DNA from 3 places in the Moritella sp. 28 genome. Region 1 is predicted to be linked to each of the others. Evidence: riboswitches for the same ligand, from Rfam matches in the RefSeq annotation. Region 1 holds a riboswitch; each other region holds the start of a gene.

Region 1 (3,496 bases):
TGCAAAGTAAGTTTAATTTAGAACTAACGTATAATTTTAATGACGTTGGTGGTATTGCTATCGATAACCACGGTACTCCATTACCAGCAAGCACACTCACAGCGTGTGAAAATTCAGATGCCATCTTATTCGGCTCTGTCGGTGGTCCAAAATGGGAAGGACTACCACCACAAGAGCAACCAGAACGTGGCGCATTATTACCATTGCGTGGTCACTTCAAGCTCTTTTGTAACCTACGCCCAGCAAAAATTTATGCTGGTTTAGAAAAGTTCTCGCCACTGCGTGCAGATATTTCAAACAACGGTTTTGACGTAGTCGTAGTACGTGAATTAACAGGTGGTATTTACTTCGGTTTACCAAAAGGTAGCAAAGGCGAAGGCCCTGAAGAAACGGGTTTTGATACTATGTTATATAGCCGTGCGGAAGTTGAACGTATTGCTCGCATCGCATTTGAAGCAGCGAAACTACGTGGCAATAAGGTAACGTCTGTTGATAAAGCTAACGTACTAGCAACATCTGTTTTATGGCGTAAAGTGGTACTAGAAGTCGCACAAGATTACCCAGAAGTTGAACTAGAGCATATCTATGTCGATAACGCAGCGATGCAATTGATCAAAGATCCATCGCAATTTGATGTACTGCTTTGTGGCAACTTATTCGGTGATATCATCTCGGACGAATGTGCAATGATCACAGGTTCGATGGGGATGTTACCGTCAGCAAGTATGAACGATTCTGACTTTGGTTTGTACGAACCAGCAGGTGGTTCTGCACCTGATATCGCAGGTAAAGGGATTGCGAATCCTATCGCACAAATCTTATCTGCAGCAATGATGTTACGTTACTCACTAAAACAAGAAGAAGCAGCACAAGCTATCGAGCAAGCGGTTTCATTTGTATTAGAAGAAGGTTATGCGACAGGCGATCTGCACAGTGATGCGAATACTAAACCAGTACAAAGCACGGCACAAATGGGTGACTTAATTGCCGCTAAAGTTAGTGCTTAATATTTAATATAGTAGCTCAAATTAGTCATGAACATTATACTTTTTTAATAAGGTAAATGGTTATAACGAACAAGGCCGATAGTGATAGTCACCATCGGCCTTTTTATTGGATTATCATGTTATCTGGCTTTATTTATGACTCGAATATAAATAAAGATGACTAAGTCAAACTGGTAAATTCAACACCTATTTGATAAACATCTCCGTCACTATCAACCCGTGTTACCTTCGCTTCAGCCTGTAGAGGCGGTACACGTGAATCGCCAGTCGGTAAAAAAATACTGACGCTATCATTCAATGAAAAATAGCTTTCAGGTACATCTAACGACATTCCACTGGCGCTTAAATCACGACAGATAGCGGTAACATTCTTTTCTTTATCCGTTACCTGAACCGGTGAGTCGATTAACATCCGGTGATAACTACGTCGTTCTAAGTTAGCTTTTAGCACATCAATATCCCTCTTATTGCTATAGTTTATAAATGTTCTCAAGTTATAAATAATCCAAAACTATGAATTTTTTTATCTTATTTTGAGTATAGTCATCATTCATTAACTCGGCGTTGTATAACAAGAATAATGCGATCCAAATAACTATTTGATTATAATAGTCAGCTAGCAGTCCAACATGCCTTTATCGACAATAAAGTCGATGATCTGCTGCAAGCCAATTTCCTTTTTCATATTAGTAAATACATACGGCTTATCACCTACACCCAAGAACCTCATACGCACTCAAAGAAGTGAGCGACCACAAATTCTGGCATGACTTCCCAATGTTTAGAACGACTGCGTATAAGACGAACCAATGCGGATTTAAAATCAGTTAAATTATCAGGTTCATTGATCGGTATAAGGGTGTTGTTCAAGTATTTGGGGAGAATCTGTATTTATACGCAATAATGATTTACATCACCGCCCTAAAGGACAGTGTTTTTCGTCAAAGATGATAAAATATAAGCCAATATAATTATTGTCTCTGGCTCTTTAACCTAAATAAAAATACAATGTGCGTTCACTCATCGGGGTGCTACCAGACTTTTCATTGAAAAAGTCATTGTGGCTGAGATAACACCCGTATTAACTTGAACCAGATAATGCTGGCATAGGAATGAGATTCGACCAATTGAGTCATAAGTTCTATGCTTCACATTCTAGGAGAACACGTGAAGCACACGATCAAAAAACTAGCACTTTGCACAGCGCTACTATTACCTACACTATCATTGCAAGTAGCTCACGCAGCTGACAAGCCAGTATTAAATGTTTATACCTACGATTCATTTGCATCCGATTGGGGCCCTGGTCCAAAAGTAAAAACCGCATTTGAAGCGGAATGTAATTGCGAACTGAACTTAGTCGCATTAGAAGACGGTGTTAGCATTCTTAATCGTGTTAAACTGGAAGGTAAATACACCAAAGCAGATGTATTATTAGGCTTAGACAACAACCTGATGGCTGAAGCAGAAAAAACCAAACTGCTTGCACCACACCAACAAGATACCAGCACATTATCACTGCCAAACGAATGGACGAATAAGTACTTTATTCCATTCGATTATGGTCACTTTGCATTTATCTACGACAGTGAGAAACTGACCAACCCACCAGCGAGTTTGGCTGAATTAGTTAAACGTAAAGATCTGAGCATTATCTATCAAGATCCACGTACCAGCACACCAGGTCTAGGCTTTATGCTATGGATAAAAGCTGTTTATGGTGATAAAGCACCACAAGCATGGCAACAACTAGCAGCTAAAACGGTAACAATTACGAAAGGCTGGAGCCAAGCTTACGGCATGTTCTTAAAAGGCGAAGCAGACATGGTATTAAGCTATACAACGTCACCGGCATACCACATGGTTGCAGAGAAAGAATTCAAATATAAAGCCGCTGAATTCAGTGAAGGTCATTATCAACAGACTGAAGTGGTTGCCCGTCTAAAAGATGCCCCGAATCCTGAGTTAGCCGATAAATTCATGGCATTTGTACTCACACCCGCGTTCCAAGATGTGATTGCAACAGGTAACTGGATGCTACCAGCGAAACAAGCGGCGGCACTACCAAGTGAGTTCGACCAATTAATTACGCCGGCAAAAACCTTAGAGTTCACACCAGAAGAAGTGGCTCAATCCCGTAAGTCTTGGGTAAAGGAATGGCGTAACGCTGTTACCCAATAATTAGTCCATAATTAGTAAACAATTAATCAAAAATTATGATCGCGAATTCGCATAAATACTGGTGGTGTAGCGCAGTGCTCGCCATCAGCATCATTTTACTTCTGGTGGGTGGTAGCTTTATTGCCCTACTTAATTTTTCACAAACTGAATTAGACTTTCGCAGCGTCCTTACAGACTCGTATACCCAGCATGTTATTAGTTTTAGTTTATACCAAGCCGCCTTATCAACCTGCTTGAGTATTGGTTTGGCAATCCCGTTAGCACGCGCGTTCTCACGTCGAGAGTTCGCGGGTAAACAGATGATTATC
Region 2 (3,496 bases), 370 kb from region 1:
ATTATTCCACTTTATCAGTTATAGATTCAGTCACACGACCATTTACCGCATCATGTGTTGGTGGCAGATATAATTCGGCACCATGCTTTTTAAATTCTTCAGACATCTGCTTCATCCCCTCTTCGGCATCAATCACAACAACTTCATCGAGTAATTGAATACTGATTTGTTCTTGTTTAGCAGTGTAATCGCGGACATCTTGTGAGATCTTCATTGAACAGAATTTTGGTCCACACATAGAGCAGAAATGCGCAACTTTACCGGATTCTTGTGGGATATTTTCATCGTGATAGGCACGTGCAGTATCAGGGTCTAATGCTAGGTTGAATTGATCATTCCAACGGAATTCAAAACGGGCTTTAGACATCGCATTGTCACGGATTTGAGCACCTGGGAAACCTTTCGCTAAATCAGCCGCATGTGCAGAGATTTTGTAGGTGATCATGCCTTGCTTAACGTCTTCTTTGTTCGGTAGGCCTAAATGTTCTTTTGGTGTCACGTAACACAACATCGCACACCCATACCAACCAATTTGAGCAGCACCAATACCCGAAGTAAAATGATCATAACCCGGTGAGATATCGGTTGTCAGTGGACCTAAAGTATAGAAAGGCGCTTCATGACAAATATCGAGCTGCTTTTCAACATTCTCTTTAATCATGTGCATTGGGATATGACCAGGGCCTTCGATAATAACTTGTACGTCTTGCTCCCACGCAACTTTCGTTAACTCACCTAAAGTTGCTAATTCAGCAAATTGGGCTTCATCATTCGCATCAGCCGCACAACCTGGACGCATGCCATCACCTAATGACAGAGATACATCGTAAGCTTTACAAATCGCACAGATTTCTTCGAAATGGTCATAAGCAAAGTTTTCTTTATGATGCGTCAAACACCATTTAGCCATGATCGAACCACCACGCGACACGATCCCGGTAAGGCGTTTTGCCGTCATTGGTACATAACGAAGCAGTACACCAGCATGAATAGTAAAGTAATCAACCCCCTGCTCAGCTTGTTCGATCAAGGTATCGCGGAATACTTCCCAAGTAAGATCCTCGGCGATCCCGTTTACCTTCTCTAGAGCCTGATAGATCGGCACAGTACCGATTGGCACAGGTGAATTACGGAGGATCCACTCACGCGTTTCATGAATATTACGGCCTGTGGATAAGTCCATTACCGTGTCAGCACCCCAGCGCGTCGCCCATACTAGCTTCTCGACTTCTTCTTCAATCGATGATGTGACTGACGAATTACCAATGTTGGCGTTTACTTTTACAAGAAAGTTACGACCGATGATCATCGGCTCAGATTCTGGATGATTGATGTTGGAAGGGATGATCGCACGACCGCGCGCCACTTCATCACGGACAAATTCAGGTGTGATCTTTTCCGGTATGCTGGCACCAAAATCATTACCCGCATGTTGTTTTAATAACAGCTCGTTACGGATCAATTCACGGCCCATGTTTTCACGAATCGCGATGTATTCCATTTCCGGCGTGATCATGCCTTTACGAGCATAATGCATCTGAGTAACGTTTTGACCATCAATGGCTTTCAATGGCTTTGGTAAATGCTCAAAGCGGATATGATCAATACCATCATCAGCAAGACGCTGCTGGGCAAAGTGCGAAGTAACGATTTCTAATGCTTCAATATCGTTACGTTCTTCGATCCATTTTTGTCTTAACTTCGGTAAACCTTGGTGTACGTTTATTTCAATCGCCGGATCTGTATAGGGGCCTGATGTATCATAAACCGGGATCGATTCATTTTGCTCATAAACCGGATCGTCTTTACTGCCTGCGACTAACGTCTCATCAAGATTGATTTTTCGCATCGCAACTTGAATATCGTCACGGCTACCTGTGAGATGAAATTTTTCTGAATTAGGAAACGGTTCGCAACTGAGGTTATTAATAAACTCTTGTGCATTTTCGCGGTTTTCACGACGCGTTGGTTTTTTGGTCTTATTGCTTTGATTTATATTGGTAGTAGACATAGCACTCATTCCTTTCTAATAAGATGATTGCTTGTCGTTGAGTATGGAGAGTAGTGATATAGATATATTGATCGTAAATGTAATAGTAAGCGGCCTGATGTCCCTATGGCTAACTTACAATGACACGAATAATATTCATATTAATCACTCTTGTTTCCTCACGCAGGTATTAGCCTGATCAGGTTCCACGGATCCCATTATTAAATGGTCTCAGCCCTAAAGCACTCCGACAAGATGTATCGGAGTATAGACTGGTATGGCGTTAAAAAACAAGCAAAAAAAAGCGCCCTATAAAAGGGCGCCTTTACTATCTAATAACTATGCGTAAGTGAATCAGTGGGTCTGTCATCACTTACACACGACTTTAATTGCATTCAGCAAATCAATTAAAGGTTATTTAGTAGGTTTGCTAAGTTCTGTTCAGCTTCATCAGTCGTGATTTCTTGCATTACTTCTTCTACTTTACCAGCACGTTTTTTCGCACGTTCTTGGTGATAAGAGAAGCCTGTACCAGCAGGGATCAGACGACCAACAATAACGTTCTCTTTCAGACCACGAAGGTCATCAATCTTACCATGAACAGCAGCGTCTGTTAGAACACGTGTTGTTTCTTGGAACGATGCAGCTGAAATAAATGATTCAGTTGCAAGAGACGCTTTAGTAATACCCATAAGCATGTGTTGGAACACGGCTGGTTGCTTGCCTTCAGCTTCTAGCTGACGGTTAGCAATTTTCAGACGTGAAACTTCAGCTTGCTCACCTGGTAAGAAGTTACTATCACCAGCAGAGATTACGTTAGCTTTACGTAGCATTTGACGAACGATAGTTTCAATGTGCTTATCGTTAATCTTTACGCCTTGTAAACGGTATACTTCTTGAACTTCGTTCGCGATATAGTTCGCAACATGGCTAATACCACGTAGACGTAGAATATCGTGTGCTGATTCAGGACCATCGGCGATAACTTCACCTTTAGCAACCTTCTCACCTTCGAACACGTTCAAGTGACGCCATTTAGGGATCATCTCTTCGTAAGCTTCAGCACCATCGGTAGGTGTGATAACTAGACGACGTTTACCTTTAGTTTCTTTACCGAAACTAATAGTACCTGAGATTTCCGCTAAGATAGCAGCATCTTTTGGCTGACGAGCTTCAAACAGATCCGCTACGCGTGGTAGACCACCCGTAATATCACGTGTTTTCGAGCTTTCTTGAGGAATACGCGCTAACGCTTCACCAATAGTCACTAATGCGCCATCTTCTAAGTTAACGATTGCGTTTGCAGGTAAGAAGTATTGTGCAATAACTTCTGTACCAGGAATGAACAAATCATTACCTGCTGTATCAACAAGCTTAACCATAGGACGTAAATCTTTACCAGCGGCAACACGTGCTGCTGGGTCTAGAATTACCGTGCTAGATAGACCAGTTAGATCATCAGTTTGCTTAGTAACCGTTACACTTTCAATTAAGTCAACAAACTTA
Region 3 (3,496 bases), 1.4 Mb from region 1:
GATTTTGGATGAGATACCGTAACCTAACCACAACATCAATATCGGTGCGATAGCGAACACGGGAATGGCTTGGCTGGCAATCAAAATAGGCAATAACCAACGTTTAACTGGATTGAACAGCAGCATTTGTAGTGCGAATAACAACCCCATAGTTAAACCGAACAGTAAACCAAGTACGATCTCTTGCGCGGTGACCCAACCGTGTTTAAGTAAGACAGTGTGTCTTTGAAGCAATCTTTCGAATACATCCACAGGGCTGGGTAAAATGAATGAGGGCATCTCAAAGATAATCACGACAGCTTGCCACAAGCCGATAATCACCGCAGCGCTAATCACCATGCGAACCAGTGGGTTAACTACACGTGGTTTACTTTTCACCTTGCATGGTATTAAATCTGCTTGGACTGTATTAACTTGGATTGCGTCTACCTGATTTAAATCACTCATAATCTTGATCCAAGCGAGCCATAATGGTGTGCTGAAGTTCAGCACACTCTGCATCAAAATCACGAGGCGTCACTGAGGCGGGAACGAGCAACGATTCTGCATAAGCAGGCTTTCCTTGCATAATATAAAGTCGGTTTGCTAAGCGAATAGCTTCTTGTGGATCGTGGGTGATAAATACCACCGTTTTATTTTGCAGTAATTGGTAAGCAAGGTTTTGCAGGCGATAGCGTGTTACTGCATCTAACGCAGAGAATGGTTCATCCATTAATACGATGGGTTTGTCTTGCATGAGCGTTCTCGCCAGCGCCACGCGCTGACGCATGCCTCCGGATAGTTGCTGCGGCAAGTAATTTGATTTATCCGCCAGCCCCACTTTTTGTAATAACGAGTGCGCTTTATCAAACTGAATGTGTGTTTTCTTTGTTTGATAATCCGCACCGCCAAATTGAGTGCTTAACATAACGTTATCTAACACCGACAACCAAGGCATCAACAGATCTTGCTGCGCCATATAAGCAATATTATCCTTGATGTCACATTGAGGTTGCGTGGAGAGTTCACCGGCCCAATCCACTTTATCGTCAAGCAAGTTAGCAAGGTAGCGCAGTAAAGAGCTTTTACCACAACCACTTCGCCCCAAAATACATGTCCACTGCCCTGCGGGAATATGCATATCAAGTCCAGCTACAGTCACTTCAGTACTGCCGTGATAACGCAGGTAGCCACCTGATATATCGATACTGACAGCATTTTTGTTGGCAGATATAGCCAATGTATTAGCAGACATTAGCGTGACCACTGAAGAAATGATTTACCGGTCCATGACCTTTACCTATCTCTAATTCATCGGCATGCGCAATGGCCTGTGAGATATACTGTTTACCCAGTTGCACAGCCCGCAACAGATCATGACCTTGTGCCAGATAGGATGCGATAGCCGAAGATAACGTGCAACCAGTGCCATGAGTATTACGCGTGTTGATACGTTTTGCTGTTAAGTGGTGGACATCTTCGGGGAAAATGAGCAGATCGTTACTGTTTTCATCTTGTTCTAAGTGACCACCTTTGAGTAGTACTGCTTTTGCACCCAGTTGTCGAAGGCCAGTGATCATGTTGATCATATCTGCTTCGCTGCTCGGTATTTCACTACCAATAAGCGCAGCACCTTCAGGTAAGTTTGGCGTAATGATATCGGCAAGCGGCAGTAATTCCGCTTTGAGCGTGCTGATCGCAGATTCTTGTATCAATAAGTCGCCACTGGTCGCGACCATGACGGGATCGACAACTAAAAATGCAGGTTGATACTGTTTTATTTTGGCCGCGACTATTTTGATGATGTCATCATCGGCCAGCATACCGACTTTAACTGCAACGATATTCAGATCAGTAAAAACAGCATCAAGTTGTTTTTCGACATGTTCAAGGGGTATTGGGAAGATGGCTGATACGCCGAGGGTGTTTTGAGCGGTAATTGCGGTGATCACTGAGCAGGCATAACTGCCCGTTGCAGACATCACTTTAATGTCGGCTTGAATACCAGCGCCGCCACCACTATCGGAGCCCGCGATCGTGAGTACGATAGGTGTAAATGCAACTTGGTTTTTATTTATTGCGGTAATGTTTGACATAAAGTTCCTAAGGCTAACGTATAGGAACTTTATCGAGCTAAAATTTTATGAAACGTGACGGATCAAATAATACAAAGCAAGACTTACTAGTTCCCTACGCCAGTATTAACTGAATCAGGTTCAACGGGTCTTGCAAAATGCAATCTCAGCCTAAAAGGCCCCCCGACTATATATGCGCACATAATAACAAGTTTTATTAAAAGAGCAACTTAACAATGCTAATTACCTTTAATGTAGTTAGTTTGCTTAGTCATTGAGCATGACTGCATTATTTTCTGGTGAGGTACTCAACCAAGGCGATTTAATGTTCTCGTTGCCGACACTCCACAATATACAACCAACTGGCAGGATATAATGATTTGATCCGTCAATTTCCCTTGGTAATTATAAAAACGACAGAGTCGCTTGGTAGTTATGGTACGACAGAGTCCCTTGGTGTTCACAAGGCTTAACGCTGTTGCTCTAAACCATAGTTGGACAGAACTGGCTTAGAGTTATTGTGCTAACCGAGATAATACACATTAGATTTTGTAGCTAAATTCGCTATACCACTACACTGCTGTTGTAAGGGTATTTTGATAAATAGCTTAAACTGATATCATACACCTGTCTAAAATCAATGTTTAAGTTATAAAAATGAAAAAACAAAGTGGTTTCACTTTAATCGAGCTAGTCGTGTGTATCATATTACTTGCTATTTTATCATCCGTTGCAATCGCAAAATTCTTAGATTTTCGTACAGATGCAAGGAATGGTTCTTTAGCCGAAGTCCGTGCTCAAATTGAATCTCAGGCAACAGTTGTTTATGCAAAATTAGCTTTAGCAGGGTTAGAGAAAAGAAACCCGAATAGAAATGATCCTATCACTGGTGGCGGATATTACGGAGATGAACCTGCGGATAATCCATTTAAAAATATCTGCGGTCATGATTGCTATTTTATTTATGGAACACCTTCCGCCTCGTCAACAACAATATCCTCACTTATGCACAGAATTGGACAAGGACAGGATATCGTCTTTTCTGGGTATCATTCTAATGATTGGGTTTCAGAGGGTGTATCTGGCACTAATATTGTAGGTACGTTTTCATTTAAAGATAATGTAAATATTTCTACAAATCCAGAGCTCAACACGTTAAAAGCAGAAAGTTGTTTCATTTGGTATTCAGGAGCAAGAGAAGATAGAAACTTTAAGATTGGAACTGTCTCATGCGAATAGAATAAATTGTTGGGATGTTTGATGATGGTCAACGAAGGCACCTAGAATTATTTTTGGTGGGTGACCTTCACACGCATGAGCTTCGATGGCTTACTTTCAACAAAATTATTCCATATATGTTCGTAAAGTAATTTTTGGCCTGGAAATTCAGCGAGTTCAATAGCTTCACTTAACAAACACCATTTATATTCAGTATGTTCATG

Evidence for each region. Region 1 has a riboswitch for thiamine pyrophosphate ahead of thiB (thiamine ABC transporter substrate binding subunit). Riboswitches for the same ligand answer to the same signal wherever they lie in the genome.
Region 2: it holds a riboswitch for thiamine pyrophosphate, as region 1 does, so the genes downstream of both, thiC (phosphomethylpyrimidine synthase ThiC) here and thiB (thiamine ABC transporter substrate binding subunit) in region 1, are expected to answer to the same signal.
Region 3: it holds a riboswitch for thiamine pyrophosphate, as region 1 does, so the genes downstream of both, thiD (bifunctional hydroxymethylpyrimidine kinase/phosphomethylpyrimidine kinase) here and thiB (thiamine ABC transporter substrate binding subunit) in region 1, are expected to answer to the same signal.

Annotation. Positions count from the first base shown of each region.
Region 1 is NZ_CP056121.1:4,432,695-4,436,190, forward strand. Features, by position in the region: gene leuB (3-isopropylmalate dehydrogenase) at 1-1,007, shown strand, start outside; gene HWV02_RS19665 (PilZ domain-containing protein) at 1,168-1,458, opposite strand; TPP riboswitch at 2,022-2,136, shown strand; gene thiB (thiamine ABC transporter substrate binding subunit) at 2,175-3,188, shown strand; gene thiP (thiamine/thiamine pyrophosphate ABC transporter permease) at 3,224-3,496, shown strand, end outside.
Region 2 is NZ_CP056121.1:4,800,369-4,803,864, forward strand. Features, by position in the region: gene thiC (phosphomethylpyrimidine synthase ThiC) at 2-2,011, opposite strand; TPP riboswitch at 2,149-2,250, opposite strand; gene rpoC (DNA-directed RNA polymerase subunit beta') at 2,398-3,496, opposite strand, start outside.
Region 3 is NZ_CP056121.1:3,036,784-3,040,279, forward strand. Features, by position in the region: gene HWV02_RS13370 (ABC transporter permease) at 1-447, opposite strand, end outside; gene HWV02_RS13375 (ABC transporter ATP-binding protein) at 440-1,234, opposite strand; gene thiD (bifunctional hydroxymethylpyrimidine kinase/phosphomethylpyrimidine kinase) at 1,224-2,075, opposite strand; TPP riboswitch at 2,150-2,250, opposite strand; gene HWV02_RS13385 (type II secretion system protein) at 2,712-3,293, shown strand; gene HWV02_RS13390 (NUDIX pyrophosphatase) at 3,341-3,496, opposite strand, start outside.